Regions from separate parts of the Paenibacillus sp. 01T431 genome, predicted to be linked through region 1. Evidence: riboswitches for the same ligand, from Rfam matches in the RefSeq annotation. Region 1 holds a riboswitch; each other region holds the start of a gene.

Region 1 (6,527 bases):
TATTCACAGTTTGGAAAAGTGTAATGATTGGATTCTATATGCAAAGCAGCGGCTGCAAACAAATGAAATATACGCTCGTCCTTCATCATTGGATCTGTTTGAAAAACAAAAGGAGACGCAAGAGGAAGTGTGCCGATGAACCTTAGCAGCATACTGCTCCATCTGATCCAATCGCAAGGCTTCTCGGATTTTTTAATAAACAGCTCACTCCAGCCATGACCATTAGCAGTGGAGAGCCTTAGGCAAACACGGTAACCATTCGATTCAAGCATGGAAGCCGGCAGCACAAACATTTGAATTCTTTTAATTTCAAACAAGGCAGCAGGATGATTTTCCAAGCTTGGCAAGGGTACTTCAACTGGTGTAGACATCAATGAGATCTCTCCTCGATTTGAATAATTCACCGATAATACTCAGCCATATTGGCTTGCCGTCTATGGTAAACCCGAAATGCAATATTGTAAAACTGTGGTATATCGTGAAAAGGCAGCCATATGCCATATTAAAAGAAATCCATTCGTTATGACAGTAAAAAGATATTTATTCTTCGAAATACTCGTTTATTCTCTTCCATTCTCGATTATAGAGAAATCTGATTATTCACGCATAAAATCGTTGGAAAGGGATTGAACACTATTTTTGAAAACAAGAGTAAAACTGAGAAATAGTGAGATATCGAGAGATCGAAATGAATGTAAGCGTTGCGAATCGCTCTGCAAGGCTGAAACTGGCTAAATTAGGTAGCAGACTGCCTTTACAGTATTTATAGCGAGGAGTAATATTCGATACAGGATTTATAAATAAGTTTCGATTTACTGATCGCTGAGTTTCCGTGAAAGCGGAAGCGGGGGAACCAATAATGACGCGATGCGCCTGTTCGATGTGAGAGTCGAACAAACGCAGAGCAGGGGTGAATCTTTGACAGGTGCCATGGATACCGGTCAAAGTAGGGCGACTCTCACCGCCCGAATCCGACAGCTAACCTCGTAAGCGTGGACCGAGAGAGGAATGATGAAGCTTGTGATCGATTAACTTCGACCGCAGAGTGTCATAGACCTCTGTGGTTTTTTGTGCCCAAAAAAGCTTTATTTGCTACAAAATGTAAGAAAACGCTGAGTCCTGCAGCAGCAGGAACGGGGGAACCAACGAACGATTCGTGTGCAATCACGATTTCGCTTCATGGGGTGAATCGCTTGAAAATGTTCAAGCGTAGGGCAACTCTCAAGGCCCGAATCCGACAGCTAACCTCGTAAGTGTACTCGAGAGAGGCAACAGCCATCGTGCTTCCCGCGGCTTATTCTGCTGCGGGCAAAGAAGCCGCGGGAAAAGTTCCTCTTATCCCAAGGCTTCTTTTTTGTTGCCTTTTTTACCATATGGAGGAGAATTCGTTTGCAGGAAGAGCATATTATTGTTGCTGGTCTAAACGAGGCCGGCCAATCATTCATACGAACTTTGCAGTTTCATCAATTAAAATTTATCGTTTTGACCAATAGCAAACAGGAAGAAAAACAGCTTCGCAAGCAGGGCATCAGCAATGTTTTGTACATCAATACGAATGATCGTCAAAGCTGGAATGTTCCTTCGATGAACATTAGCGAGGTATTTATATTCGAGAGCAGCTTGGCGCTTAGCTGCCGCTTTGTACAGTGCTGTAGAGCTTGGACCTCAAAGTCCATTTACGTCATCACACAGCAGTGGAATCCAAGGGCTATTTACAAGGGGCTCGGAGCGAATCATATCGTATTCTCTCATACCGGTGAAGTCGGTTTTCTATTAAGCAACAAATAATGCAGGAGGGGTTTACATGCAGGATTTTTATATGTTCGGGGCGTTGTTAGCTAGCTTCGGTTTATTTTACGGTTTTTTAACTTGGTGCTCCAGTGTTATTGAGAAAACAGGGGGCGAAGGCCAATGACTGTCATAGCGATAGCGGCTGTATTTGTTTTCGTTTATCTGATTTATGCGTTAATTCATCCGGAGAAGTTTTAATAGAGGGGGATTTACAAGATGGATATTTTACAATTGCTTATCGTCATTGCCGTTCTTGTATTGTTAGTTAAGCCGCTTGGTACTTACGTCTATCATGTGTTCTCAAATGAACACAATCGGTTAGACAAAGTATTCGGAGGGACGGAGCGATTTATATTTAAGCTTATTGGTCTCAAAAAAAGAGAGGGCATGAGCTGGAAGATATACGCACTCAGCTTTGTTGCAACCAATTTAATTTTAGTTGCTTTCAGCTATTTGATATTGCGGTTCCAAAATGCACTGCCGTTTAATCCAAATGGCATGGCAGCCATGGAGCCTACACTGACTTTCAATACAGTCATCAGCTTTATTACCAATACGAATCTTCAGCATTACAGCGGGGAAAGTGCCTTATCTTATTTCTCCCAAATGGCTGTCATCATGATGATGATGTTCACGTCAGCGGCGACGGGCTTCTCGGTTGCCATCGCGTTTGTTCGTGGGATTACGAGTAAAGGAACGACGATCGGCAACTTTTTCGAGGATTTTGTAAAAGCACACACAAGAATTTTTCTTCCGATTTCCTTTATTATCACGCTAGTGCTTGTCGCTCTTCAGGTGCCGCAAACACTTGATCCAACATTTACAATTAAAACGCTTGAGGGAGCCATGCAGCAAATTGCAATCGGTCCTGTAGCTTCGCTTGAATCCATCAAACATTTGGGCACAAACGGCGGCGGTTTTTTTGGAGTGAACTCGGCTCATCCATTTGAAAACCCAAATCCATTAACGAATGTGATTCAAATCTTGTCGATGTGGGCGCTGCCGGCTTCACTGCCTTATGCATTTGGGCTTTTTGCTAAAAACAAAAAGCAGGGCTGGGTTGTATTCTCCGCCATGATGTGTCTGTTTCTAGTATTTCTAAGCCTTGCTTACACATCGGAGAAAACAGGCAATCCTGCTATGAGCGCACTAGGAATCGACGCTACTCAAGGAAGCATGGAAGGCAAGGAAGTAAGGTTCGGTATCGCGCAATCGGCACTGTTCACAACGGTAACAGCCGCTGCGACAACGGGTACCGTCAACAATATGCATGACACGCTTACACCGCTTGGCGGCTTGGTCCCGCTTGCTGAAATGATGCTTAATGTCGTCTTTGGAGGCAAGGGAGTAGGGCTTATCAATATGCTCATGTACGCCATACTAGCTGTGTTTATATGCGGGCTGATGGTCGGCCGAACGCCAGAGTTTCTGGGACGAAAAGTAGAGCCGCGAGAAATGAAACTGATAGCGATAGCGATTCTAGTTCATCCCTTCATTATATTAGTGCCCACAGCCATCGCTTTTATGACGGATTTGGGTCACGGGGCGATAACGAATCCAGGGTTTCACGGCATTAGCCAGGTGCTTTACGAATATACGTCATCGGCTGCGAATAATGGCTCCGGCTTTGAGGGATTAGGCGATAATACGCCTTTCTGGAATATTAGCACTGGACTTGTCATGCTGACCGGCCGCTATATTTCGGTGATTGCGATGCTTGCGGTTGCAGGATCTCTTGTTCGCAAGCAGCCTGTTCCAGAAACAATCGGGACGTTCCGTACAGATAATGGACTTTTCACTATATTACTAATTGGTACTGTTCTTTTAATTGGTGCATTAACCTTCTTGCCGGTCATCGTGCTTGGGCCGGTTGCAGAATATTTGACACTCCGCTAACGGATGAGGTGAACGATAATGAATAAAAATAAGAAGAATAATTTGCTGTCGGGAGACGCGGTTAAACATGCCGTTGTCGATAGCTTTGTGAAATTAAATCCAGTTACGATGATGAAAAATCCCGTTATGTTTGTTGTCGAGGTAGGGACGGTTATCGTTCTGCTGATGACTATTTTTCCAAATTACTTTAATTCTCAAGAACGCATAGGCTTTAATATTACCGTGTTTTTCATCCTGCTTTTCACGCTGCTGTTCGCAAACTTTGCTGAAGCCATTGCAGAGGGCAGAGGCAAGGCACAGGCCAATTCGCTCAAAAAATCTAAGCAGGAAATGAGCGCCAATAAGCTCGTCGGCAGCTCTATTGTAGTCGTATCATCAACGGAGCTCCGCAAAGGCGATATTTTCATCGTCTCCCAAGGTGAGATGATTCCTGGTGATGGCGAGGTCATTGAAGGGCTGGCTTCCGTAGATGAATCAGCGATTACAGGTGAATCGGCGCCAGTCATTAAAGAAGCTGGAGGAGATTTCAGCTCGGTTACAGGCGGTACAAGGGTTGTGAGTGACAAAATTAAAGTGCGCATGACGAGTGACCCCGGGGAGTCATTCATCGATCGGATGATTGCCCTTGTTGAAGGAGCGAAACGTCAGAAGACGCCTAATGAAATTGCGCTCAATACACTTTTGACTAGCTTAACGATTATTTTCTTAATTGTAGTTGTTACGTTGGCACCAATCGCTAACTATTTGGATATCCACTTAGAAATTCCAGTATTAATTGCGCTGCTTGTATGTTTGATTCCGACGACCATCGGCGGACTATTATCAGCAATCGGCATTGCTGGGATGGATAGAGTAACTCAGTTTAATGTACTGGCTATGTCAGGTAAGGCTGTTGAAGCAGCAGGCGACATTAATACGATGATTTTGGATAAAACAGGAACGATCACATTCGGCAACCGGATGGCAAGCGAGCTTGTGCCTGTCGGAGGCAGCAATCTTCAAACTTTATCGGGTTGGGCGGCTATTAGCTCGATTAAGGATGAAACGCCTGAAGGCCGTTCTGTGCTTGAATGGATGAAGAAGCAGGGCTTAAGCTATGATGCTTCACTTGCGGAAGGCGGCGAATTTATTGAATTCAAAGCAGAGACGCGAATGAGCGGCATTGATCTGGCAAACGGCCGCCGAGTTCGGAAGGGCTCTGTCGATGCGGTTCGGAAGTGGGTAGCTTCACAGGGGGGGACCATACCAACCGATTTAGAAAATATTTCGAATACGATTGCTACATTAGGCGGTACACCGCTCGCAGTAGCTGTTGATAATCAAATCTTTGGTGTTATTTATTTGAAGGATACCGTTAAGCCAGGAATGAAGGAAAGATTCGATCAGCTGCGTGAAATGGGCATCAAAACGATTATGTGTACGGGAGACAATCCGCTTACTGCAGCAACCATCGCACATGAAGCGGGAGTCGACGATTTTATTGCGGAGAGCAGGCCGGAAGATAAAATAGCGGTTATACGCCGTGAACAAGCCGAAGGAAAAATGGTTGCGATGACTGGTGACGGTACAAACGATGCTCCTGCACTTGCCCAAGCGGATGTGGGTCTTGCTATGAACAGCGGGACGATTGCTGCAAAAGAAGCTGCCAATATGGTTGACTTGGATTCGGACCCTTCCAAAATTATTGAAGTCATTGCTATCGGCAAGCAGCTGCTTATGACAAGAGGGGCATTGACGACTTTTAGTATCGCTAATGATATCGCCAAATATTTTGCAATCATTCCAGCGATGTTCATGCTTGCCATTCCAGAGATGGGCGTTCTAAATATTATGAATTTAGGTTCTCCATTGTCTGCTATACTGTCGGCGCTTATTTTTAACGCCATTATTATTCCGCTGCTTATCCCGCTTGCCATTAAAGGCGTAGCGTACAAACCGATGAACGGAGCCAAATTGCTTAGCCGCAACGTATTCATTTATGGTCTGGGCGGTGTCATTGTTCCGTTCGTTGGCATTAAACTCATCGACTTTGCAGTGCATTTATGGATTTAATATAACCATACACGAAAGAAGGCTTACCTATATGAATGAACAAGCGAAAAACGCATCACGATTCCAGTTGTCATCGTTAATGATACCTTTGCGAATCAGCATCATATTTATGATTATTTGCGGCATTATTTACCCTCTTGCAAGCACGGGAGCAGCTCAGCTGCTGTTCCCTAAGCAAGCGAATGGAAGCCTTATAATGGATAGCTCTGGCCAAGTGGTTGGTTCAGAGCTGATCGGCCAAAGCTTTGTTGATCCGAAATGGTTTCAAGGACGTGTATCAAGCATTGACTATAATGCTGCCGGTTCTGGATCGAACAATTTTGGACCATCCAATCCAGCTCTAATCGAAAGGACCAAAGCTTCCATTGAGGCTTGGAAGGCACAAAATCCAGATGTACCGGTTTCCCAGCTGCCGATCGCTTTAATTACGAACTCGGGCTCAGGCCTTGATCCGCATATTACGCCACAGTCGGCTGATGTACAGATCGCAAGAATCAGCAAGCTGACCGGCGTGTCGCCAGCAGAGCTTGAGCAATTGGTTAAAGCAAATACGGAAGGCCGCGATTTAGGCGTTTTCGGTGACGAACGGGTTAATGTGTTGAAGCTGAATATCGCATTGTCAAAAATGTTGGGGGAATAGCCATATGGCTCCGCTGAAAAAGAAAACGCCAGAGGAGCTGCTGCTCTCCATCGCAAAGCTGCATCAAGGACGTCTGAAAATACTCATTGGAGCGGTAAGCGGTTCAGGCAAAACGTATCATATGCTGCGAGAAGGAACAGAGCTGAAG
Region 2 (8,310 bases), on a different contig from region 1:
TAATAACCATGACATCACGAAGTGAAAGGACATCCGTTGCTGTCGGTGCAATGATGATGCCATTAGGCTTATTTATGGCTACGATGCTGCATCCAAATCTAGCTCGCGGATTAAGATCATGCAATGACTTGCCATCCAAGCATTGCGGTACAGCAAGCTCGGCGATCGTATACTCTTTGGAAAGCTCGATATAATCTAATAGATTTGGGGATACAAGCTGATGCGCAACTCGAATACCCATATCGCGCTCAGGATAGACCACGCGGTCTACACCGATTTTCTCAAGCACCCGGCCATGCAGTTCAGTCAAAGCTTTCGCTACAACTTGCTTCACTTCCAAATCCTTAAGCAGTATGGTTGTCAAAATGCTGGATTGAATGTCATCGCCAATCGCGACAACTCCGCAATCAAAGTTTCTTACACCCAAGGAGCGCAGCGCTTCTTCATCCGTACAATCAGCTGATACAGCATAGGTTAGAATACCGCTCATGTCCTGAACGGCTTCCTCATCCTTATCTATTCCAAGCACCTCATGGCCAAGCTGGACGAGTTCGCGCCCTAAGCTCGAACCAAATCTCCCTAAGCCGATGATGACAAATTGTTTCTTTTTAATTCCCACTTGCAAAGTCTCCTATCCAATCGTAATTTTGCCTTCTGGATGCCGATAAAGCTCTTTCTCTGTACGAGGCCCAAGCGCGTATGCAAGCGTCAGGGGTCCAAGTCTTCCGGCAAACATGGTTAATGCAATGACTATTTTCCCAACAAGGCTCAGCTCTGGCGTAACACCAACGGATAATCCTACTGTTCCAAATGCTGATGTCGCTTCAAACAATAGCTTTATAAAAGCTTGATCCTCCGTCATCGACAAAATCATCGTTACAATAATGACAAGCGATAAAGAGATCAAAGTAATCGTGAGTGCTTTAAAAATTCTGTCTTTGCCTAATCTGTAACGGAAAAGAACGATGTCCTCTCGTCCTCTAATCATTGCAAATACAGCGCCGACCAGCGTTGCAAAGGTTGTTGTTTTGATGCCGCCGCCCGTCGAGCCGGGCGAGGCGCCAATAAACATTAATATAATGGTGAAAAACATTGTCGCTTGCCGGATAGCCGTATAATCAAGCGTATTGGCTCCTGCCGTCCGCGGCGTTACCGACTGGAAGAACGAGGACAAAATTTTCCCGCCCCAGTCCAGAGAGCCCAGTGTCTTCGAATTCGAGAATTCAAAAATAAATATGACGAGTGTCCCTACTGCAATAAGCGTTCCTGTCATAGATAGCACGACCTTGCTGTGCAGCGACAGCTTGCGGTTTTTGCGGAACTCCATCAGGTCCGACATAACGACAAAGCCAAGTCCACCCGAAATGATCAGCATCATAGCTGCAATATTGACGACTGGATCAGAAACGTATAAGGTCAAGCTGCGATAGTTCCCAAAAATATCAAAACCAGCATTGTTAAACAATGAAACCGCATGAAAGGCTCCAAAATAAATCGCTTTGCCCAGCGGCATATCAAATGCAAACCTCGAAGCAAACAACGCAGCGCCAATAAGCTCTATTGTCAATGAATACACAATAACGCGTCTAATCAAACGCACGATGCCTTCCATGCTCGACTGGTTCATGGATTCCTGCAGCAAAAGCCGCTCACGCAGCGAAATCCTCTTGCGAAGTACGAGCGCTACCAGCGTCGCCATCGTCATAAATCCGAGTCCGCCAAGCTGGAACAAGCACATTAATATGATTTGACCCCATATAGAGAAATAAGTTCCGGTATCAACGACAACTAACCCTGTTACACAGGTTGCCGAAGTTGCCGTAAACAGCGCATCTATAAAAGGCAATCTCTCACCGCTTACCGATGCAAAAGGCATGGATAATAATAAGGCACCCAGCAATATAATAAGAGCGAATCCACTTACCAAAATACGCGGGGGTGACCACTTCAAAACATTCCAACTAACCTTCATTCATTTCCCTTCTTTTTGATTATGTCATATTGTCATTTATTGTTTTTAAGCATAAAAAAAAGCACTGGAAACTCAAGTGCTCGTGCGATGAGTCCTGTTCCAATACGCCTTCGAGGTTAGCTGACGGATTCGGGCCTGGACAGGCAGCCCTATTCAGCGGAAGAAGACGATGCTTCACCGCTAAAATTCACCCCATGCTATCTAATGTTGAACTGCTTTGCTTTCAGCAGGCTCATCCATTTAGACAACTTTATGGTTCCCCCGATTTCCTTAGGAAATTCGGCTATGCTATGCAATTAGTATGACGATAACGATTATAATCCCTAAACACTCCTGATATAAAGGTGACGTTTATGACAAACAGGACGATATTAGCTCAAATTAGGGCAATGGGACGAACCAGCACATAGCTAGCTTGCTGGACATCGTTATTTCGCATTTTTTTGAAAACAAACGGTCATTTTCATTGGATAATTTAGGGATTCATATGTTAAGGTAATAAAATGAGCTATTTATTATGAAGACAGTTGAGGTGAAACTATGATTGATTCTATTAAACCCAATGAATGGAAACGATTTATATGGGCAGCAGTTGCTTGCTTTATTATTTATGGGGCCGTACAAATCGTTCCAATGATTACGGCTATCTCATCTGGCGAAATGAATACCAAGGTCATTACGAAATCAGCGGCGGAAGATAAGGCGTCTGCATTTGTTGAAAAAGAAACAGGCTTGAAGGTGAAATCGGCTAAAGCCGTACATCAGACCGATAAAATTATGAATGGCTACTTATCTAAATATGAGCTGGTCAAATCATATACGGATAAATACGACCCTAGGTTTCCTACAGATACGTTTCAAGTTGATCTTAAGTTCATAGGCGGCGGCAGCGGATATGTTTATCTGCATATGCATAGCGGGAAAGTCGTAGCTTGGAACTTGAAGCTTGAGGGGGAACAGCTATCAGATGCAGATAAAGCAAAAGAAGCTATTGCCTTCCTAACAGCAGGAAATTTCAGCGGTACTGAATTCATAGGCGGTCAAATATTGCCTAATGGCGATTGGCAGCCTCAGCCTCCTGCAGGTTATTCCATTAAAAATGCTCATCTGAACGTATTGGTTAACGCTCTTGTCGTGAATGACCGTACGATCATTACTAAATATAAACCTACATTTAAAGCACCATCCGATTACATAAACTATGTAGAGAAACAAGATAAAATAGCTGGATACCTTACCTCTATCGGTTATCTGTTCATGAGCTTCGTTTTATTCGTCTTAGCTATTATTTACTCCGTTTTGTATCGAAAACATACATCCTTTAAATACGGAATCGTATTAACGATCATTTATTTAATTACTTATACGATCATGAATTTAAACGTTCTGGATGGTATCCGGGCTACGCTCGGCGAGACGGATATGGCAGGCGCTACCGTTTCGATCACTGCCATCGTAAGTGTTCTGCTAGCGATTCCAATGGCAGGTTCCATTTATGTATCCATTGTTGCCGGAGACGGCCTCTGGAAGGCGCAGGGCCGCGCTTTATGGCCGCGTTTTGGTCAAAGAGGGTATGGCGATTATGTTTGGCGCAGCGTCGGCTTGTCCTATTTATTCGCGATCATCTTATTCGCAATTCAATCGGTTATCTTTATCGCCTTGAAGCTGTCCATTGGCACTTGGGAAACATCAGATGCCTCACAATCCCCATACAATATGGGCATTCTTTGGCTGATGCCCGTGCTTGCTTGGGCTGCCGCAATTGGCGAAGAAGCCGTATTCCGCTTCTTCGGTATTGGACTATTTCGCAGGTGGTTTAAAAACACGTTTGCCGCAGCACTGCTGCCTACCTTCTTCTGGGCGCTCGGCCATGTGATGTATCCTTTTTATCCGTCTACGACGAGATTGTTTGAGCTGATGATTATCGGGCTGTTGTTCAGCTTTATCTTCGTCAGATACGGCTTCATTACAGCCATGTTCACCCATGCCATCTTCAACAGCGTTGCAGTTGGCCTATCCTTGCTCACTATTGGAACAGCACCGAACATAATCTCGGCTATTTTCTTCTCCGTGCTGCCGGTACTGATTGCATTTGTTCTAAAATATTTAAGTCACAAAAAAGAGAAGAAGCCGTCTATGACGACGACTCCTCCCCTAGGGCAGCTATAATTTGCGAAGCTAATTTATCACCAATAGATAGAGGCCGGAAGTCTTCGACTGAGGCCTCTTTTATTTTTTTGATCGAGCCAAAATGCTTGAGCAGCAGCTTGCGTCGTTTCTCGCCAATGCCCGGAATCGAATCAAGCTTCGACTCCACCATGGATTTGGCGCGCTGCTCGCGGTGGAATGTAATCGCAAAGCGATGCACCTCATCTTGAATGCGCTGCAGCAAATAAAACTCCTGGCTGTCCCTTGGCAAAGGAACAATCTCCGCAGGATCTCCAGTCATAAGCTGCGCTGTCTTATGCTTTGCATCCTTCACAAGACCGCAAACCGGGATGTATAACCCAAGCTCATTCTCAAGCACGTCGAGCGCCGCTGATATTTGCCCTTTGCCTCCATCAACTACAATCAGATCCGGCGGAGCTAATTCCTCTTTCACCACACGCTCGTAGCGGCGCCGTATGACCTCGCGCATCGTTTCGTAGTCATCTGGACCTTGTACTGTCTTAACCTTGTATTTACGGTACTCCTTGCGGTCTGGCTTGCCGTCCGTAAAGACAACCATAGCCGAAACTGGATTCGTACCTTGAATATTGGAGTTATCAAATGCCTCGATTCGGCGTACTTCATCCAGTCCTAACCAGCCTGCAAGCGACTCTGACGCTTTAACGCTTCGTTCCTCATCTCGTTCGATAAGCCTGAATTTCTCGTCCAGCATCACCCTTGCATTATCGATAGCCATCGTTACGACCTCGCTCTTGCGTCCGCGCTGCGGCATAAGCACCTTAACCTTCAGCCAGCTGTGCAAGGATGCAATGACATCGTCAGCATGCGTAGCGGCTGCCTCATCAACTGCTGCCACTCCGCCCGCTGATTCCACCGCTTCCAGCTCAGGCGGTATTGGCAGCAGGATTTGCTTAGGCAATGCCGGATTATCGCTATAATACTGCGTAACGAATGTCATGAAATCATCATACTCTTCCCCGTAATAAGGAAAAGTTGTGCCATGCCGCTCAATGAGCTTCCCTTGGCGCATGTACAATATTTGAACGCACATCCAGCCCTTATCTACTGCAAAACCAAAAATATCACGGTCAAGCGCATCGGACATCGTAATCTTCTGCTTCTCCATGACCGCATCGATTGCAATAAGCTGATCCCGAAGCTCCTTCGCCCGTTCAAATTCGAGCTTCTCGGCTGCTTCCTCCATCTTGCGCTGCAGCTCATTTTTCACGACATCTTGACCGCCGTTCAAAAACTTTGAAATTTCTTGAATCATCCGATCATATTCGCTCTGCTGCACATCAAATTCACACGGTGCAATACATTGTCCTAGATGATAATACAAGCACACCTTATCAGGAAGTGTCTTGCACTTGCGAAGCGGATATAGCCGGTCCAGAAGCTTCTTTGTCTGCTGAGCGGCATAAGCATTCGGGTAAGGGCCAAAGTACTTGCCCTTGTCTTTAATGATACGTCTTGTGACCTCGAGCTTCGGATGTTTCTCGTTCGTAATTTTGATATAGGGGAACGTTTTATCATCCTTTAACAGGACGTTATATCTTGGATGGTATTGTTTAATTAAGTTGCATTCTAAAATGAGTGCTTCCATATTGCTAGAGGTTACAATGAATTCAAAATCACGAATTTCAGATACGAGCCGCTGCGTCTTGCCGTTGTGGCTGCCGTTAAAATAAGAACGCACGCGATTTTTGAGCACTTTTGCCTTGCCTACATAAATGATGACGCCTTCGCTGTTTTTCATGAGGTAACAGCCTGATTGATCCGGGAGCAAAGCTAGTTTGTTCCGTATCGTCTCTTTTGCCTCTGCAAGCTGCTGCTCTGCCTGCTCCCGATCCGTTTGCTGATGATCCATGCTCTCGCCTCCGACTGCCAAATGATTCTGTTCATATTTTATCATAACTCGGCTATACTTTGTTTTACAATTGTCACCGGTTCTGGCTTTACAACTGTTTATCTGTTTGAGTATACTAATATAAGTTGAATAAACCGATACTACATAAAGACGACCGTAAATTGGTTGTTACTTACGCAATCGGTCTTTTTCAAGGAGGACGTCAACGATGGAAAACGTAAGAGACCCGCGCGAGCATTTTAACGAAGAGCCTCGCCATGACTTGATGGACGTCGTGTTCGGCTTTGGCGGCATGCTCGGTTTAATGACCGTCATTTTCGCTGTTGCTGTAATCGTGAAATTCATCATTTCATAAGAAAAAGGAGCAGCGAGCTGCTCCTTTTTTTTGTTGCCTATCAACGATACGCAGCTGATTAATCAGATATAATTCCGCTATGCTTGTTGCTTTCTCATTAAATAAGGATACAAGAAAATAAGTCCGAGTATATAAAGCAATAACGCAAACAACGCAGGTGAAAGATGCAAAAAATCGATATAACCGATGGATAGATGAACACTTAAGCCCGCATAGAAGCCCGGTGCTCCGCCAAGCAGCAGCGTCCACCATATCCAGCGCGATCCCTGCTGGATTCCCCATAGCGCAATAATAAGAATGGCCAGCGCAGCACAGAACAACGCTCCGCCAAATCCTGCTCTATCATGGGCTATTAACGGGATGAGTTTCAAGTTCGCCCCATTCAGCTCGTTATGCGTCGTATTCAAATAAACCAAATCCGATTGTACGAACACCTCTGTAATCCCAACGCCTGCGATCGTTAAACCGCCTACAGCCAGTGCGAATCCCAAAACAACAAAACAAAATTGTCCATACATCGCCAAACGCCATAATAGATCATTGCGAACATTAACTGGCAAGCGATAGGGCTGATCCGGATTTCTGCGCATGGATAGCAGAAACATCGGGAACAAAACCGCAGCAGCTAGCGCATGCAGCGGGTCGAAATAACCGTAGCCAAGAAATAAGAAAAAGCTTAAAAATCCAACAATACCAGACGTCATCAAAGCTGTTCGAGCCCAGTGCAGACTATACTTTAATCCATGTCTAGCCAATTGAACATACAATATGCCGATTGTAATCATCGTTCCGGAAAGCGTAATTCGGTCATGAGACATAAAATGCAGCAAATGATGGTTGACTTGCTTCAGTTCGTCCAGCGTCATGTCTATAAAATTCAAGTCATAGGACAGCAGCACCGTAGTCGCAGCAATAATCCAAGACAATATCCCGCCAATAATCATGCCGATTCCAAGCAGGAGCATCCAGCCCCAATGCTTCCAGAATGATGGAGTCACTTGCGCAGGAAGATCTCGGACCTGCTCATAAATGACAGCTTCATTAATCCGTTTTGGCAGACCAGGCCCTGCATAAATCAGTCCGCTGTGAAGTAGAACGGCGTTAGCGCCTGCTTTCAGCAAATCTAACGCATCCTGCGGCTCATGCACGCCCCCGCCCGCTTTGATTAGCAAGTGGGAACAGCATTCCTTTCGCAGCAGCTTTATTTTGGCCAGAGTAAGCGCCTTGGCCTCTTTACCCATGCTTGCGGCATAGCCATCGTTGTTATCATCGCAGATTGCTTCTCCAATGACCACGCCTCTCCAAACTCCCTCTGCTGCGTGGATCAGGGAGATTAAGCTGTCATTAGAAAAGTCAGGCGGAACATAAATAAACAAAGGTTTATTAGCATGCGGTTGTGCGGAAGCGTATCCGGCTATGCCTTTCAAAATAGTGAGGGCTTCTTCGAGGCTCCTTGATGAATGCAGGACATCAACATAAAAACCAGCCGCACCCGCTGCACTTAGCTGCACCAGCATGCTTTTAAGTTCGATTAGAGCCTGCTCGCAAGAAGCATGCGGCATTGGAGAAATTCTTGCCAGCTGCGGCAACGAATGTCCGGGCTTTCCCATACGCTCAGCATATTGCTCTACACCATCGTTTTCATAATAATCTGGATATCGAATGGTTTCATTTAGGATGTCATTCGTTATAGGCTTATCACTCTTAATTTGCTTGACGGTGATTGGACCATGCTCGATAAAACCGATTCCAAACTGAGCCAGCGCTTTATGCGCCACTCCTTGCGGATCTAGACCGCCTGACAATCCCACACTTGTAGTTAAGGAAATGCCTGCTAGCTTCTGCTCCAAGTGAGGTGATGGCTCCATATGCCCAAGTGTACGAATGACAAAAGTACCGCCTGGGATACTGCTCAGCGTTCCCATTGCTTTTAGAGTCAGTGTT
Region 3 (8,310 bases), on a different contig from region 1:
AGTCAAACGGAGTACCCGCTCAAGCGTGTAGCGTTTGTTCAAAAGCTGCTGAAAGAAAAACTAATGAATCCTGAGTTTTATACGATGGAAGAAAATCGTGCAACAGAAGGTATTTTGAACGGCTCCTTCGCGATTATTGCTGATATGCATAACTACCTTGATTTTAATAAGGATATGCATTACTTGCCGATTGGTCCGTTAAATGAAGCGGACAAGCCTTACCAAATGAAGCTTAGCTATAAAACGGCTGGCGGCGCTTGGGCAATTCCTTCTTCAACCAAAAATCCTGAGGATATCGTCAAATTCGCTGACTTCTTGGCGAGCCGCGAAGGCAAGCTGCTCTGGCAATACGGAATTGAAGGAAGAGACTACATACTTGATGATAAGGGCAATCCGATTGTTAAAAATGAAGTATTGGAATTGAAAGATAAAGATTCGAAAGCCGCGAAAGCGCTTGGGTTTGCTGGCGTAGGCAACTATTGGGGCGAAATTCTTGGCAATACAGATGTTGATCGTATAGCGGATTTTGGTGAAACAGAATACGGTAATGCTGCCAAACCTAATATCAATGAGGGACCGCTCAAGATTGCTGAGTATTGGGAGTGGGATAAAAAAAGAGCGAATGCAATAATCTCAGATACGTATGCTCCAACGGCTTTCCTTGGCGAGTTTGCGAAGGAAACGGAATTAAAAGCTGCACTTGATAATTATGACGAAAGCCTCAAACGTGCTTATTATGCTAAAAGCCAGGATCAAGTAACGAAAATATTGGAGTCAGCATCTGAACAATTAAAAGCTGCAGGCTTAGATGATTACTTAGCATTGCTTGAGAAAAAAGATAGCGATCCAAATACAAAAGTAGAACTATAACATTCATTAAAGCTGCTGGTGGTCTGTTTCATTCGTACATGAAATGTACTGCGATGAGACGGACCACTAACGCTAAGGACATGCTTCCGAGGCTGTTTTGCTTCGCAAATGTTGAAGGAGTGCAAATAACGTGGATAAACCATTTTATAAGATTTCTACAGGAGAAAAATTAGTTCAGATTGCCATCTATGTATTGATCATTCTTTTATGTTTATCTATCATTCTTCCGTTTCTGAACATCTTTGCTTTGTCCTTTAATTCAGGCAAAGATGCGGAAAGAGGAGGCATCTATTTGTGGCCGAGATTATGGTCTATTGAGAACTATAAGGAAGTTTTCTCATCCTCCAATATTATAAGTGCATTCGGCATTTCGATGTTCCGAACGATTGTCGGGACATTAGCAAGCGTCTTTTTGACGGCGATGGCAGCTTACGCATTAAAGAGAAAAGCGATGCCAGGCGTTCGATTTTTTACCATGCTTATTTTTTTCACCATGTTGTTTAGCGGCGGCATCATTCCATACTATTTGTTGTTGAAAGACTTGCATTTGACGAATACAATCTGGGTTTATATCATTCCGGGATTGTATAGTGCATGGAATTTAATAATTATGCGGACTTTCTTCCAAGAGATCAGTCCGAGCCTCGAAGAATCTGCAAGAATTGATGGATATAATGATTTTTCAATTTTCATGAAGGTGATCATGCCGCTCAGCAGGCCGGTTGTGGCTGTCATCGCGTTATTTAACGCAGTGGGGCATTGGAATGATTGGTTTACAGGTGCCTTCTATGTTCGAGAGAGCAATCTGCGGCCTTTATCGACATTGCTGCAAGAAATGCTGACCCGGGCAGATGCGCTTCGAAATACGCTCGAGCAAGCGGCTGGATCGACGCAATATGAAATGTTGGACAAAATTCAGGTGACAGGAAACTCGCTGAAAATGGCGACGATTATTATCGTCATCACACCGATTATTATGATTTATCCTTTTATTCAGAAGTATTTTGCCAAAGGCGTTATGATCGGTTCGGTCAAAGAATAAGGCAGGAACGGAGGAACATAGTGAATGACACAAGTAATCATTTCAAATCCTTATGATAAACAAGAGGGCATGTGGCTGAAAGGGAGCTTCCATAACCATACAACAAATAGTGCTTGCGGCTCTCAAACGCTTGAGACGGTTTACCGGATGTATGGGCAATACGATTTCCTCGGCATTTCCGACCATGATTTCATTACCGTTCACGAAGGGAAACGTTCAATCACGACCGTATTCGAAGCGATGGAGGTCAGCAGTCCGCAAAGGCATATGCTTCTCATTAACCCTCCGCGCTCGATGATGGATAACTATTCAAACGAGTTTTCAATAGAACGGTATCAGCAGTTTTCTGACCTTTGCACGAAGCAAGGGGGAATGAGCGTCCTCGTTCATCCGAATCGTTATTATTCGCAGTATTGGCCGATTGAAGATATGCTCGCGATGCCTTGCTACACCGGAATCGAGATCATAAATGGCGAAGGAAATCCAGCGTTCGACATTGCTTTCGACAAATGGGATGCGCTGCTCTCAGCTGGGCGAAAAGTATGGGGGTTTGGCGGAGACGATTTTCATGTGTATGGGCAAGAGAAACGAACTTGGAATATGGTGCTTGCAGAGCAAAACACCAATGAGAGTATTACTTCAGCGATGAAATCCGGAAGCTTCTATGTTTCCACAGGCTATGGTTTTGAGTCGATTCATGCAGCCGATGGGACGATCGAGTTTAAACTGCTTGCGAGTGAAGGATTGGACCGGATGTACAAATATGCAACTTTGTTCGGCAAAGACGGAAATGTATTATACGAGACTTCCGGTCGTTTCAATAGCGTTAGTTACAAATGTCGTGGTGATGAAGGTTACGTAAGGGCGGCAGTTTATTTGGAAGGCGGTTTTGGCGCATTCTCTCAACCCCTATTTGTTGGATAGGGTGTACTCTCATACATGATAACAGTAGTCTGACGATAACAGCAGGGTAGTACATGAACAGGAAGAATGTGAATTTGAATGAGTAAACAGGTTGATCCGCGCCAAAAGAGCATCATCTCGATAACATGGCCTATCTTTATTGAAGCTTTATTTGGGATGCTGATTGGAACGGTCGATACGATGATGCTTAGCAGCTACTCTGATGGAGCAGTGGCAGCGGTTGGGATAGCTAATCAGATTTTAGTTGTAGTGGGCTTGATGTTTGGATTTGTTACGGTGGGTACAAGTGTCATTCTCAATCAATGGCTCGGCGCAGGCAACTTGCATGGCGCTGATCGAATCGGGAGAACGGCGCTTACTTTGAATGTTATGCTCGGTTTAATAGCTAGCGTAGGATTGATTGTCTATGCCGACGTGTTTTTAGCGCTTTTTAAAGTGCCCGAGGATGTGATGGCAGAAGGAGTCAGTTATTTATCGATTGTCGGCAGCTCCGTCTTCATTACTGCAATAAGCATGACGTTAGGTACCATTTTACGATGCCGCGGTATTGTGAAAGAAATGATGCTCATCGCATTGGGTATAAATGTGCTGCATATTACCTTGAATTATCTGGTGCTGATGGAGCCTTTTGGCTTTCCTAATCTAGGTGTAGAAGGAGTAGCAGCATCCACATGGATAACCCGTGCCATAGGGATGATCGCTTATTTGATTTTATGTATTCGAAGCTTGGAGTATAAGGTTGGCTTGATTAGTCCATTTAAGTTTCAAAGAAAAAATATTGGCCTTATATTTAAACTAGGTATTCCTTCGGCAGGTGAGCATGTTTCTTATAATCTCTCACAGGTTGTAATCACATATCTAGTCACGCTGATCGGTACGACAGCGTTAACGACAAAAATTTATTCGCAGAGCAAAACTTCTTTTGTTTTTGTTTTTTCAATGGCAATTGGTCAAGGAACGCAAATTATTGTTGGACATCTGATTGGAGCCCAGCAGAAGGATGATGCTTATCGATCCAGTATTCAAAGTTTGAAGCTGGCGTTCGTCATTTCGCTTGCGTTTGGTATTTGCATCTATAGCTTCTCAGGTCAATTGCTCAGCCTTTTTACTAATGATGCAGAAATTATATTGTTAGGCAAGCAGCTCATGTTGTTATCGATTATGCTGGAGCCGGCTCGGGCTTGCAACATGGTGCTTATCAGTTGTCTAAATGCGGCTGGAGATGTGAAATTCCCAGTTGCTGCCGGGTTAGTGTCCATGTGGGGGATTAGTGTGCCGCTGGCATACGTGTTTGGGATCGTGTTCGACATGGGGTTGGTAGGAATATGGCTGGCCTTTTCAATCGATGAATGGATAAGAGCATTACTGATGTTCTACAGATGGAGGAGACGTTCTTGGCAGAAGGTCGATATTTTGGCGAAACTTGCTTAACTAGAAAGAGTAACTGTATGAAAATACGGATACTCTTTTTTTGTGTTTAAACCGTTATATTTTGAAAATGTGATTGGAAATTCATCTATTTTAATTACAAAAAAATCAGCACCTTTGACAAAAATCATGTAGTGAACAGCTAAATAAATAATAATAATGAAGAAAAATGAAAGTATTCTAATAAACCAATTGCAGGATTATGGTAAAAACAATCGAATTTAACGATACTATAAGGTTTATTGACATGCCGAGTTCTGTATATCGGAAACGGGGGAACCACCTAGGGTGAATTGCTTAATGTATTTTTTTAAGCATAGGGATCTTCAACCGAACCCATAAGCTAACCTCGTAGGCACCGAAGGGAGAAGTTGTTTTGAAGAAGGGTTTTATTTTATTGTTATCCTGCTTGCTGCTGCTTACTGGAGGAGGAAGCGTGCTTGCAGATAAGTCGGACAAGTCAGTGCTTACGAATTCCATTAGCGAGGTTGTTGGAACTCCTTATAAATGGGGAGGCACAACGAGCAAAGGGTTTGACTGCTCGGGTTTTATTCTACATATCTTTAATCAATTTGATGTTAAGCTGCCTAGAACATCTCAATCGCAATCAGACACAGGCACAGAGGTCAATAAAGATGAACTACGCGTGGGTGATCTTGTGTTCTTCAACACAAGCGGCAAAGGCGTTTCTCATGCGGGCATTTACATTGGGGATGGGAAATTTGCTCATTCTTCTACAAGCAAAGGGGTTACGATTACAAATCTTAACGATTCTTATTACGCAAAACGTTATGTAACAGCAAGGCGTGTCGTAACAGAAGATACATTTGCTGCGATGATGGAGTCTAAATAATGTGTAATGATTTTAAAAACCACCTTACGAGGTGGTTTTTTTTATGTAACCATTTATTAAGTATTTGTTAAAGGGTTGTAAGCCAATAATTCGCAAGCTTACAATGTAAATAACATGAGTAATGGAATGAGGTTATAGGATTGAAAAGAGGAACAATCGCATCTTTGGTAGAGGTACTAGCTGTATCTACTAAACTAGGACTAACCTCATTTGGGGGTCCGATAGCCCATCTGGGTTATTTTCACAATGAGTATATTCGTCGCCGTAAATGGATGGATGAACGTAGTTATGCAGACCTCGTTGCTTTATGTCAGTTTCTACCCGGACCAGCCAGCAGTCAAGTTGGGATCGGTATAGGGATAGTTAGGGCTGGGTTATTGGGCGGACTAGTGGCTTGGTTAGGGTTCACACTGCCATCGATCATAGCATTAGTGGCCTTTGCTTTTTTGCTGCAAGGATTTGATCTTGGAAACACAGGCTGGATTCATGGATTGAAAATTGTAGCGGTGGCCATCGTTGCTCATGCCATTCTAGGGATGGGGCAGAAACTAACACCGGATCGAAATAGAGCTACGATAGCAGTCATCGCTGCTGCGGTAACGTTGTATTGGCAAGCGGCCTATAGTCAAGTAATCATTATTGCTGCAGCTGGATTGATCGGGGTATGGTTATATCGTATGAAAACAGTCGAGGGAACTCCTGATCTGAACATTCGAATTAGCCGTTCCCTTGCGATCTCCTGCCTCGTTATATTTCTCACGCTTCTAATTGTGTTGCCATTTCTAAGGCAATGGGGAAATATGGAATGGATTGCGATGTTCGATAGCTATTATCGTGCAGGCTCACTGGTGTTTGGAGGCGGACATGTTGTGCTGCCGCTGCTTGAGAATGAAGTTGTCTTTACCGGGTGGGTTAATGAATCGGATTTTTTAGCAGGTTATAGCGCTGCGCAGGCTGTGCCTGGTCCACTTTTTACATTCGCTAGTTATCTTGGTACTCTCTCTGGTGGATTAACTGGAGCCATTGTCGCAACTACAGCAATTTTTTTGCCGGCATTTCTTCTTGTTGCTGGAACATTGCCGTTTTGGAATGTGTTGCGAAATAACTCAAAAATCCAAGGTGCATTAGTTGGCGTTAACGCCGCTGTAGTTGGCATATTGCTTGCTGCACTGTATGATCCGCTTTGGACTAGCGCGATAGTAGAGTCCGGTGATTTTATGCTGGCTGCCGTATTGTTTATTATGCTTGTTTTTTGGAAGCTACCACCTTGGATGATTGTTGTGGTCGGTGCATTAGGCGGAATGGTCCTTGAACTTATTTAATAATTAATCAATTGATAAAAACCTCTAATCCGCGATAACGGATTAGAGGTTTTTTATATGAATTGAATCTGCCTACATGACGGATTTTGCAGCAATGCTCAATTGCTCTTTAATGAGGTCAGCGGTGAGTTGTCCGGATAAAGTGACCATCGGGACGCCGCCACCGGGGTGTGTTGATCCGCCAACGAAATAAAGATTATCGAGCAGCTTGCTTTTGCTTGGAATTTTGAAGCCCCCGTTAAGCTTGCGGTCCGTTACAATGCCGTAGATGGAACCGCCATTAGAACCATAAAGGTGCTGGATATCATCTGGAGTGAAGGTATATTCAAACTCAATATGCTGTCTCAGCTCCGTTAGTCCCATACGTTCGAGCTTATTCAGAACCAGGTCTCTGTAAGCCGCCTTCTGTAACTCGAAGCTTTCTCCAGGTTTGAGCGGCGGCACATGAGTAAGCACAAATAGATTTTCTTTGCCCTGCGGTGCCTGTCCAGGATCCGTTTTGCTTGAAACCCCGATGTACACTGTTGGATCATCTGTAGGTTTGCCTTCGACAAATATATCGTTGAACTCTTTATCTGGATCTTCAGAGAAGAAGAAATTATGGTGAAGAAGCTGATCATACACTTTATCCACGCCAAGAAGCAGCACAAGTCCTGATACAGTAGGCTCGTATTTAGCTAAATCCTTTACGCGGTCGGCCGATTTCGGATGATGCTGCAGCAGTGTTTGATGCGCTGGAATAGCCTCAAGATTTGACACAATCAGATCAGCTTCTATTACGTTGCCATCTTCTAAAGTTACCCCTGTTGCGGTTTGGCCGACTGTATTTATTTGAGCAACTGGAGCTGAAGTGCGAACCTCCACACCGAGCTCATCAAGCAGCTTAAGCATACCCTCCGCAATTCGGTACATACCGCCTTCTACATAATAGATGCCAAGCCCCATTTGTACATAGATTAATTGTGACAGCACAGCGGGAGCGGCATAAGGCGAGGAACCGATATACATGATGAAAAAATCGAACAATTGACGCAAATGCTTGTCCTTCAGAAAGCGGTTTGTCGTCTGATGCATGGTCTTCATCGGGTCCATCGCTAACAGTTCCTTCATACTGTGGTGACGCCGCAGGTCGCTCAGGCCACTAAGGCTCTTGTTATAAAAGCTTTTTGTGTTGAGCTGATACATTTGCTGACAATAATCCAAATAAGAGAGGAATTGCTGTGCATCAACCGGTGAGATTTGTTCGAATTGCTTGATTAGGTCAGGGAAGTCACCTGTTATATCAAGTGTTACCCCATCTTCGAAAAAAGTTCTCCACTGAGGTTCAACACGAACCAGCTTCATATAATCCTCTAGATTGCGGCCAGCACTTTCAAACAGCTGTTCGAGCACCCAAGGCATCGTCAGAATAGAAGGGCCCGTATCGAAAGTGTAGCCTTGCCCTGATCTTACGTTTAATTTGCCGCCAACGCGTTCATTTTTTTCTAATATGGTCACTTGATGCCCATCTACAGAGAGGCGAATAGCAGCTGCTAGTCCGCCGAGACCGCCTCCGACGACAATAATCTTTTTGCTCATAGGAGCACTTCCTCTCATCATTGGTCATTTAGCCGAAACGATGCAGATGACAAACTATATACACAATCGTATAATCGTTGTAGAACTAACGTAAAAGGTTAATGCGATAAGCAGAATGCGGGATATGCATTTAACCAACACTTTTTCACTTTCAGTATTAACAAATTTTACCTATAACATGCAGCTTTTGCAGGATCAAATCTTCGGATAGCTCCTGCTATTTCGTCGTTAAGGGACGAGAATGAGGCTATAAAAAGCGAATAATGGCTCGTATAGTTTGAATGCCATCATTT
Region 4 (8,310 bases), on a different contig from region 1:
TCGTGTTCTTCATGTCTATGCTTTCTGCTCAACGGCGCCTTCCTCCTTTTCCCTCATCTTCAATCTTTCTGTAGGTGTAAGGAAAACAGACAGCTTCTGATTAATAGCGATCGTTGATACGCCGGATTGAATAGAAAGAAGGCCTTCCACCATCATAAGACGGATTTGAATTTCTTTCTTAGACATGCGCTTCAGTTTATTAGCAATAGGATGCCATAATACATAACCTGTAAAGATACCAAGAAGTGTTGCGATAAAAGCTCCTGCGATGGCATGTGCGAGTTTTCCCATATCGCTCATATCAGCAAGTGCGGCAACGAGGCCTACAACTGCACCGAGTACCCCAAGTGTAGGGGCATATGTACCTGCTTGCGTAAAAATAAGTGCTCCCGCTTTGTGGCGGTCTTCTGTTGCGGCAATATCCTCAAGTAAAACATCGCGTACAAAATCTTGGTCATTTCCGTCAATAATCATACGCATGCCGTTACGAAGAAATGTATCTTCAATCTCGTCAACTTTTGCTTCAAGAGCGAGCAAACCCTCGCGACGTGTAATGGAAGCCCATTCCATGAAGCGCTGAATCAGCTCATCACGCATAGGCAGCTTTTGCTCAGTGAACACCATTTTGAATAGTTTACCGACTTTGGATAGCTCGGACATCGGGAAGGCGATCATGACGGAGGCTATAGTTCCCAAAATAATAATCATAAAAGCAGCTGGATTTGCAAGAGAGGACAGGTGTGCTCCCTTTAAAACCATGCCTCCAAGTACAGCGACTAATCCTAGCACCAAACCAATAATTGTTGAATTTTTCATCATACACCCCGTCCAATACATTTTCGACATTTCTCTACTTCTTATATTATCGACAAATGGGTATTCTGAAGTTAGAGTATATGGAATGATTTAAGGCGAATGCGTTAAAAAATGATAAAATGCGGTAGAATAGTAGAGAGATATGTACAAAAAATGACGATAGCAAAGGTGGTATACGCAAATGGGCGTAAGACATGCAAGAGAATATTCAGATATATTGAAGGATTTTACAGCAGCTGTGGCTGAAATTGAGAATAGCTATACTTTTTTTGAAATGGAACCAGATGAATGGGCTCAGCTGCCTGTAAGCGATCGGCATGAAGTGATGGAGGCTTTGGCGGATGATGTTTTCTTTGGGCTAGGAGAGAATCCGGTCATTGAGGTAGGCAGCGGTGTCATTACGTATAATAGCAAACATCACATCATAGAGGTTTCACAAGACGATAAGGTGACCCAAATCATTAGATTGATATAAGCATTCGGCATAAAACTTCATATAAGTAGTGCTCCTGTCGGATCTTTACATTTTATGTCGACTCTATTACAATGTTATTCAATACAACATGACATATAATTTGACATTGATCTAACATAGAGGAGAACGACATGAATGAGTGCTCATCATCGTTGCTGTTGCCGAAAGCGCTTGAATTGGATGGTGAAACATTAGCTGCATTTTATCAGCCCATTATAGCGATGGATACAAGACGCATTATGGGTTACGAGGTGCTTGCTCGAGCTGTAAAGGGTGATTCCGTGAGGAGTCTTGGACCTTTCTTCTGCAATGAGCAAATTCCAGAAGATGACCACATTATTGTGGACCGGGTACTGCGGGAGCAAGCATTCTCGAAGCTGGCTTCAATGGAAGAAGAGCAGCCGATGTTATTCATTAATTTGAAGCCGTCTTGGATTTATCGGTATGAGGAAATCGGCGAGCTCTACACGTTGTCGCTGCTTGATAAGTACGGAATTGACCCTAAACGAATTGTCATCGAGATAACGGAGGAAAGCTTCCAAGGTTCCATGGATAGGCTTCGTTCTGTTGTCGACATATACCGGGCAAGGGGCTGTTTAATTGCAATCGATGATGTAGGCAGTGGTTTTAGCAATACGGATCGGATTGCTCACATTCAGCCCAACCTGCTCAAAATCGATATTCATATGATTAAGAAAAGCGCGACTCATGACGGCTATTTCGGTGTGCTGCGATCCTTCTCTGATTTAGCAGAGCAAATTGGAGCTTCGCTGCTCGTCGAGGGAGTGGAGACAAGGGAGGATTTGGCCCGCGCAATTCAGGCAGGCGCCCGTTACGTCCAAGGCTATATGTTTGCAAGGGCAGAGCCGGAGTTTCGTGAGCCTGCTTGTTTTGCATCTCTAATTGAAGCGGAGCTTGATCAGCATCTGCTGCATTTCGTTGGAACTGAACGCTATTGGCAGCGGCAATCGGAGAAGCTGGCAGAGCAGTGGGTTGCGCTTGTTCAGGAGACGCGTTACCTGGATCATGAGGATGAATGGATAGAGGGGCTGCTTCCCGAGCTTTACGACCATTGCATTCGGGTTTATTTGTGCAATGAGAGCGGTATTCAGCTCTCATCCAACTATTATCGCGATGCGGACAAGGCTTGGAGGCGAGAGGAGCAATACCGCGGTGCCAACTGGTGTTGGCGTCCCTATTTTGTTCCTAATCTCGTCCAGCTCAATGAGCATCGACGTGCAATCGTTTCGCGCGCCTATACTGATCTCGATTCTCACGCATGGATTAGAACCGTATCTGTTCTAGCAGCGCCTGGTCTTATTTTACTTATGGATTTGAGGGATTCTGAGCGCGGAGTCCAGCGTCGTTAACGTGCGGCTGCTGGCTCATAAACCATACAATGGCATTCGGCAAAGCCAGTGGGAGTAGAACGCGCATAGGTGTCGGTAATATGGAAGCCGGCTTGTTCATAAACGCGCATCGCACGAGTATTCCAAGTAAGCACCTCCAAATCAATTTCGTTTTGAGGGGTGCGCCTTATTGCCTCTGCCACAATGAGACGTGTGAAGGCAAGGCCGAGGCCTTTACCGCAAAGATCAGGCCGCAATCCGAGCCCGAGCCGCGTTACGCCTGTTAAAGGAAAAAACTGCGCGAACCCAATAAGCGCAGACTGAGCGTCTAGGACAGCCATATATTGGGCAGCACGAAGGACGGGATCGCCAAATTCGATTTCGTCTTTTTTCATTTGCTCCCAAGTCGGCCAATTATAAACATCAAATGGAGCCTCGTAGCGCCAGCCGCATAGTTGCTGTGCATGGACGGTTTCGAGCGGGCATATGGTCATATCGCCTTCATCTCGATTATAATGAATAGAGCTTTGATGGCTTGTCATTTGTTTTTACCTCCGCTTGAAAAAAAGTAGCTGAATAGAGCGAATGTCGAATGAAATAGGTTTATTATAACAGATAGGCGTGCGTTGATCGCGCGTAAATAAGGAGAAGCATCAAAATGAAGAAGTTGATCTGGCTAGGCTGCTTGTCATATTTAGTCATCGGCGTTGCCCATGTTGTGGGCGGATCTATCTTGGAACAGCTCATCGCTCATTATGGTTTAACCTATAAAGATGGCGGGCAATGGATTATGAATCAATTCCTCGGGTTCCTGGTGGGTGTTCTGTTAGCGCCATCTATTACTTCGAGAGTTGGAAAAAGAGGCGCAGTACTGATTGCGATGGGCGTACTGACGCTGAGTGAGGCGGCGTATAGTTTGCTGCTGCCATGGGGCTGGATGCTCGCGATTGCTCCGCTTGCGGGTCTTGGCTTTGGGATGACGGAAGCGGTCGTCGGCGCAATGATTATTGATATGGCGAAAAACGGCAAGGCATCGGCAATGAGCCGATTGGAAACCTTTTTTGGCGTTGGTGCATTGTTGATTCCAATTGCAGCGGCTTATCTGATTCAGCATAGCATATGGCAGGTTTCCTTTCCGATTCTGGCAGCGATGTCAGGCATCACCTTTGTTCTCTGGCTGACGATGTCCTTTGGAGAGCTGGATGATGAGCTTGGTATAGTTGCTCGAACACCGGGAGTGAAGGAAGGCCATTCGAATGAGTTGGAAGGAATGCAAACCACTCGCGGATCTGTCTTTTTTGGCTATCCGCGCAAAGCACTTCCATTTCTCTTGTTATCGGCTTTATTTTTTATGATTTATGTAGGAATGGAAATGAGCTTCTCTAACTATCTGCCTTCTATTCTCATCGTTCGATCAGGTGTAGGAGATTCCAGTGCGGCAGCGGTGCTCAGCTTGTTCTGGGGAACGATGGTGCTAGGGCGTCTATTTGCGGGGCTGCTGGCTGACCGAATGGGTTATTCGCGTTACTTGCTTATTGCTACAGCGGGCGCCTCGGTCGTTTTTGTTTTAATGGCTGTTATGGGTCAGCTTAGCTGGATGCTTGCCTTTGTCGCACTTAGCGGATTGTTCTTCTCGGGTATATTCGGTATCGCTCTTGTTTATGCCAATGAGCTCATTCCGGGTATGACGGAGAGGACGACGAGTTTGCTTGTAGCATTCGGCGGGCTTGGAGGAGCGATTTTTCCTCGTTTGACTGGCTGGATAATGGATCAGTACAATGTGCAATCTACGTTATGGTATATAAGCAGCTTAGTTATACTGATGCTGCTTCTGCTAGCGGCGATGCTCCTGCTCGGAAGAAAACAAGTTCACAGCGTACGATCCAAGGCTTAAATGAACTGCAAATTATAAAAAAACCTCCACATTCGCTGTTTCAAAGCGGGTGTGGAGGTTTATTTATTATTAAACGTGTTATTCTAAATGCTTTCAGCTATTTAAGAATGGTTTTGTATACCTCTATGGCGCGCGCGCGTGATGCTTTCAAGTCGACGATGGCACCGCTTTGCGGCTGATGAATCTCTTTGTCTGTCAGATGATTCAAATGAGGCAGCCAGCGCCTAATATAGCTGCCGCTAGGATCATGCGTCTGTGACTGAGTTGCGGGATTCATGATGCGGAAGTAAGGCGCTGCGTCATACCCGAGTGAAGCGCACCACAGCCAACCGCCGCGATTAAGCGTATTGTCATAATCGCTTAAGTGAAGGCGGAAATATTGTTCGCCAAGCGTGAAGGGGCATAGCAGATTTTTAGTTAAAAACATGGCTGTTACCATTCGCAAGCGGTTGGGCAGCTCACCTGTACGATTGAGCTGCGTCATGGCCGCATCAATGATTGGAATGCCGGTGGCAGCTGCAGCCCATGCTTCTAGATGAGCATTTGAGAGCTTGGACATATCAGCTAGCTGCTCGTAACGAAAGAAATCATCATGATACATCGCTTGATATAAATAAAAATCACGCCATGCCAGCTGCCGTACCCATGATTCAGACCCCGGGAGCCCTTGGGTCATTTCGTAGGCTTGGCGGGCGGAGATGGCGCCCGTATTAAGGAAACGTGCAAGCTGGCTTGTATGATCATCGGCATAGGCGTCCCTGCTCTCCGAATAAGAGGCAAGGCGTTCTCGTACGAACCGTTCCAGCTTGGATAATCCTTTGGACGATCCTTGCACGTTTGTGCCGCCTAGGGCGCATGAAACGGATTCGGGCAAAGCGAAGGACTGCGCAACCTTGGCATTAATTTCGCTTAAGGTAGCAAGCTCATGAATCGTCGTTTCACTCATTGGGCTATAGCACTCCAGCATAAAGCTGCTCCACTTGCGATAAAAGGGTGTGAAAACCTTGTATGGATCCATTTTTCGAGCAAATGCCGGGAAAGCATCTAGATCAGCAAGAGGTGAATCGGCAATAGACATCCAGCGGCGGCCAAGGCTGCGTGTGATTAGCCCAAGCTGCTCATCTCGCTGCCGTGAGTAAGGCGTATAGTCTGTATGAACAATAACCTCATCAATAGGATGCGCATGCAGCAGAGCTTCGGTGATCGCAGCAGGATTACCATAAAGCACATGCAGTTCCTTTCCTGCATTAGAATAGTTGTGCAGAAGCGAGGCGGCTTGCGCCATGAAATTCCGGCCGCTATGACTAGTTAAACGGCCATCTCCTGTAATAACGGGATCTATGATTAGCAAATGAATGCCTTGTTTCTCTTTTTTCTTCAAATAATCAAAAGCGCGCAAATCTGCAATACGCAAATCCTTGCGGTGAATAAACAAATACATCAGTGATAGCTCCTTCCATAAGCGCAACATTGAACGGCCGCATTCCAGCTGGAATGAAACAGCAAAGCCGCAAGTCATTTGTCGTCAGAGGACAAAAAACTGCGGCTTTGCTAGATGAGTCTACCCGTTCAACCCTCAAGAAGAGGGATTAGGCTGCTCTATTTTACGTCAACGTTGGCTTGGTATGAATCAGCATCCATGATACGACGAGCAGTTACATATCGTCCCTCATAGTACTCGGAGTTAAGTTTGTCAGTTACAACGCCTCTGCTCGAGGATGAATGTACAAACTTGCCATCTCCAATGTAAATGCCAACATGGGATATGGCGCTATTATTGCCGCCAACTGTGTCGAAGAACACAAGATCTCCCGCAATGAGGTCAGCCTTAGCGACCTTTGTACCTTCTTTTGCTTGCGAACCAGAAGTACGTGAAAGCTCAATGCCCATTTTCTCGAACACATAGCTCGTGAAGCCGGAGCAATCAAAACCTTTCGACGACGTTCCGCCGCTTTTGTACGGAGTGCCAATAAGATCATTAACAATTCCGTTCAATTTTGAGTCAGCGAAAGCGCTTCCCGCTTGAAAAGCGAGCACGAGAACGAGACCCAGGATTAATGCGGTAATCTTCTTCAATTGTGAAACTCCTTCCAATGCCGACGAGGTTAGCTGTGGGGTTCGGTTGAAGGCTCCCTATGATTCCTCGGGCGTTTGAAAAAAACTCAAACGTCGGAATCAATTCACCCAAAGTGGTTCCCCCGTATCCCAATAGGGAATTAGGCAGTTTTTTTATTGCTTTGAGAAATATTCGATTATTTTCAATGATCTCCTGCCTTTAGTGGCAATTTCTAATAATTCTCATGTAACCTTTTGACAATTTGCTTCGTTAAACCGTTCTTTCTGTAATATAAACACGCCATAGTAGTGCTTTCTAACTAAATACATGGAGTCAATTTCATTAATTATGTGGATGTTGTGTAAAATATACCGATTTGTCCTTTAGGCGCTATATCGCAAGGACTAGCTTAAAGTGCCGTAAACGGCGGTATTTCACCATTTTGCTCCTCATAAATTAGAAAAATCTCATCTATATCACTCGTGAATAAGCGTAGATTCAGACAGCCTAGCTGCTGCTCCAGATAGAGCGGCAGAAATAGACAAAGGAGGCTGTTCATGAGAACAGCCCCCTTTGGGCAATCGAAAAAAAGATTTATTTTGCAGTAACGATTTTTTCAGAAATGAGCTGTGGATCGTTGTTTTTTTGCTGCATCCAAAACTGTACCTTGTATTTTCCGGCATTTTTGAAATCGTAGGAAACGAGCTTGGAGCTGAACCAAAAGGTGTCTTTTTCGACGAACTCTTTAAAATCATCATCATCCTGGCTGCGGCTGTCGATTGTCGTTTCCTTATCATTAGGATCAACGATGGTCACTTTGAACTCTGAAATCGCCATATTCAAATTATCGATTTGTGCTTGCACTAAAAATTTCTGAACACTGCCTTTATCAACCTGTCCGAACATAGCTCGCTTCTCGTTCATTAGAAACATATGCACATTGGGCTTCTGAATAATGAGCTTCTTATCATTGCTCTTCCATTGGACGAAGGCTTGAAGGCTGTCACTTAAAGAACGAATGCTAATATAAACCTTATCATCCACAACGACAGCATCGTCAGTGGATTGCTTATTATTATAAAGGAGCGTTACCTTTTGAAATAGTTTGTCTGCTGCAACCAATGAACCGCCCGATAAGAGCAATACCATGGATATAATAACTAGTTTTTTACGCATCATTTGTGAATATCCCCCATTTTTGATTTTCTTTCAGTTATTTATACAGAACTGCCATCATTTAGTTGCGGTTAGTTGTAAAAAAAACCTCCACACCACAGCAAAGCGTGGAATGAAGGTTTATTTTTGCTTCAGCATCTAGAGGACGCTGAAGGCTTTTTTGGTTTGCTACATTCTTTTCGTTTCCAAAAAGTCATATTGCGCGGCAATCGTCCAAACCTTCATCAGTGTTTGAATGAGATAATAGCCTTGATGCAGAATGAGTGCAATCAGCCCGGCCCAAAGCATGGAGAGACTTGTCACCACAAGCCCAGCAGCCGCTCCAATCCCCCACATGATGAGCGACACAGCTGCATAGGTAAGGAAATTTCGGAGAGCGTGCCATAAGGAACGGAATATGCTTCCTCCTGATGCAGCGCTGAATTGCATGGCTAGAAACAGCAGATGCAGTACTGTGCCCCATAGGAGCCATAGAAGGGCGCTAGGCAGCACCATTTGCAGCAGCTCTGGAATAGAGCCGCTCTCTAGAAGCGCATCCAGTGAG

The links. Region 1 has a riboswitch for cyclic di-AMP ahead of AC1DM9_RS25665 (NAD-binding protein). Riboswitches for the same ligand answer to the same signal wherever they lie in the genome.
Region 2: linked by a shared signal. The riboswitch ahead of AC1DM9_RS03460 (TrkH family potassium uptake protein) and the one ahead of AC1DM9_RS25665 (NAD-binding protein) in region 1 are both predicted to bind cyclic di-AMP.
Region 3: linked by a shared signal. The riboswitch ahead of AC1DM9_RS08005 (C40 family peptidase) and the one ahead of AC1DM9_RS25665 (NAD-binding protein) in region 1 are both predicted to bind cyclic di-AMP.
Region 4: linked by a shared signal. The riboswitch ahead of AC1DM9_RS29920 (C40 family peptidase) and the one ahead of AC1DM9_RS25665 (NAD-binding protein) in region 1 are both predicted to bind cyclic di-AMP.

What each region holds. Positions count from the first base shown of each region.
Region 1 is NZ_JBFTPT010000015.1:154,686-161,212, forward strand. Features, by position in the region: gene AC1DM9_RS25660 (hypothetical protein) at 1-371, opposite strand, end outside; cyclic di-AMP (ydaO/yuaA leader) riboswitch at 811-1,009, shown strand; cyclic di-AMP (ydaO/yuaA leader) riboswitch at 1,101-1,271, shown strand; gene AC1DM9_RS25665 (NAD-binding protein) at 1,390-1,788, shown strand; gene kdpF (K(+)-transporting ATPase subunit F) at 1,912-1,989, shown strand; gene kdpA (potassium-transporting ATPase subunit KdpA) at 2,008-3,687, shown strand; gene kdpB (potassium-transporting ATPase subunit KdpB) at 3,706-5,739, shown strand; gene kdpC (potassium-transporting ATPase subunit KdpC) at 5,771-6,379, shown strand; gene AC1DM9_RS25690 (histidine kinase) at 6,384-6,527, shown strand, end outside.
Region 2 is NZ_JBFTPT010000002.1:173,421-181,730, reverse strand. Features, by position in the region: gene AC1DM9_RS03465 (potassium channel family protein) at 1-613, opposite strand, end outside; gene AC1DM9_RS03460 (TrkH family potassium uptake protein) at 632-1,972, opposite strand; cyclic di-AMP (ydaO/yuaA leader) riboswitch at 2,063-2,267, opposite strand; gene AC1DM9_RS03455 (CPBP family intramembrane glutamic endopeptidase) at 2,513-4,141, shown strand; gene uvrC (excinuclease ABC subunit UvrC) at 4,107-6,011, opposite strand; gene AC1DM9_RS03445 (YqzM family protein) at 6,220-6,366, shown strand; gene AC1DM9_RS03440 (dihydroorotate dehydrogenase) at 6,444-8,310, opposite strand, start outside.
Region 3 is NZ_JBFTPT010000004.1:68,157-76,466, forward strand. Features, by position in the region: gene AC1DM9_RS07985 (extracellular solute-binding protein) at 1-870, shown strand, start outside; gene AC1DM9_RS07990 (carbohydrate ABC transporter permease) at 1,001-1,912, shown strand; gene AC1DM9_RS07995 (CehA/McbA family metallohydrolase domain-containing protein) at 1,937-2,836, shown strand; gene AC1DM9_RS08000 (MATE family efflux transporter) at 2,915-4,267, shown strand; cyclic di-AMP (ydaO/yuaA leader) riboswitch at 4,503-4,637, shown strand; gene AC1DM9_RS08005 (C40 family peptidase) at 4,641-5,117, shown strand; gene AC1DM9_RS08010 (chromate transporter) at 5,252-6,439, shown strand; gene AC1DM9_RS08015 (phytoene desaturase family protein) at 6,512-8,017, opposite strand.
Region 4 is NZ_JBFTPT010000023.1:40,586-48,895, forward strand. Features, by position in the region: gene AC1DM9_RS29885 (flagellar motor protein MotB) at 1-32, opposite strand, end outside; gene motA (flagellar motor stator protein MotA) at 16-816, opposite strand; gene AC1DM9_RS29895 (hypothetical protein) at 998-1,291, shown strand; gene AC1DM9_RS29900 (EAL domain-containing protein) at 1,423-2,661, shown strand; gene AC1DM9_RS29905 (GNAT family N-acetyltransferase) at 2,658-3,182, opposite strand; gene AC1DM9_RS29910 (MFS transporter) at 3,299-4,534, shown strand; gene AC1DM9_RS29915 (FAD-binding domain-containing protein) at 4,632-5,975, opposite strand; gene AC1DM9_RS29920 (C40 family peptidase) at 6,134-6,610, opposite strand; cyclic di-AMP (ydaO/yuaA leader) riboswitch at 6,614-6,767, opposite strand; gene AC1DM9_RS29925 (hypothetical protein) at 7,000-7,149, opposite strand; gene AC1DM9_RS29930 (hypothetical protein) at 7,185-7,769, opposite strand; gene AC1DM9_RS29935 (hypothetical protein) at 7,935-8,310, opposite strand, start outside.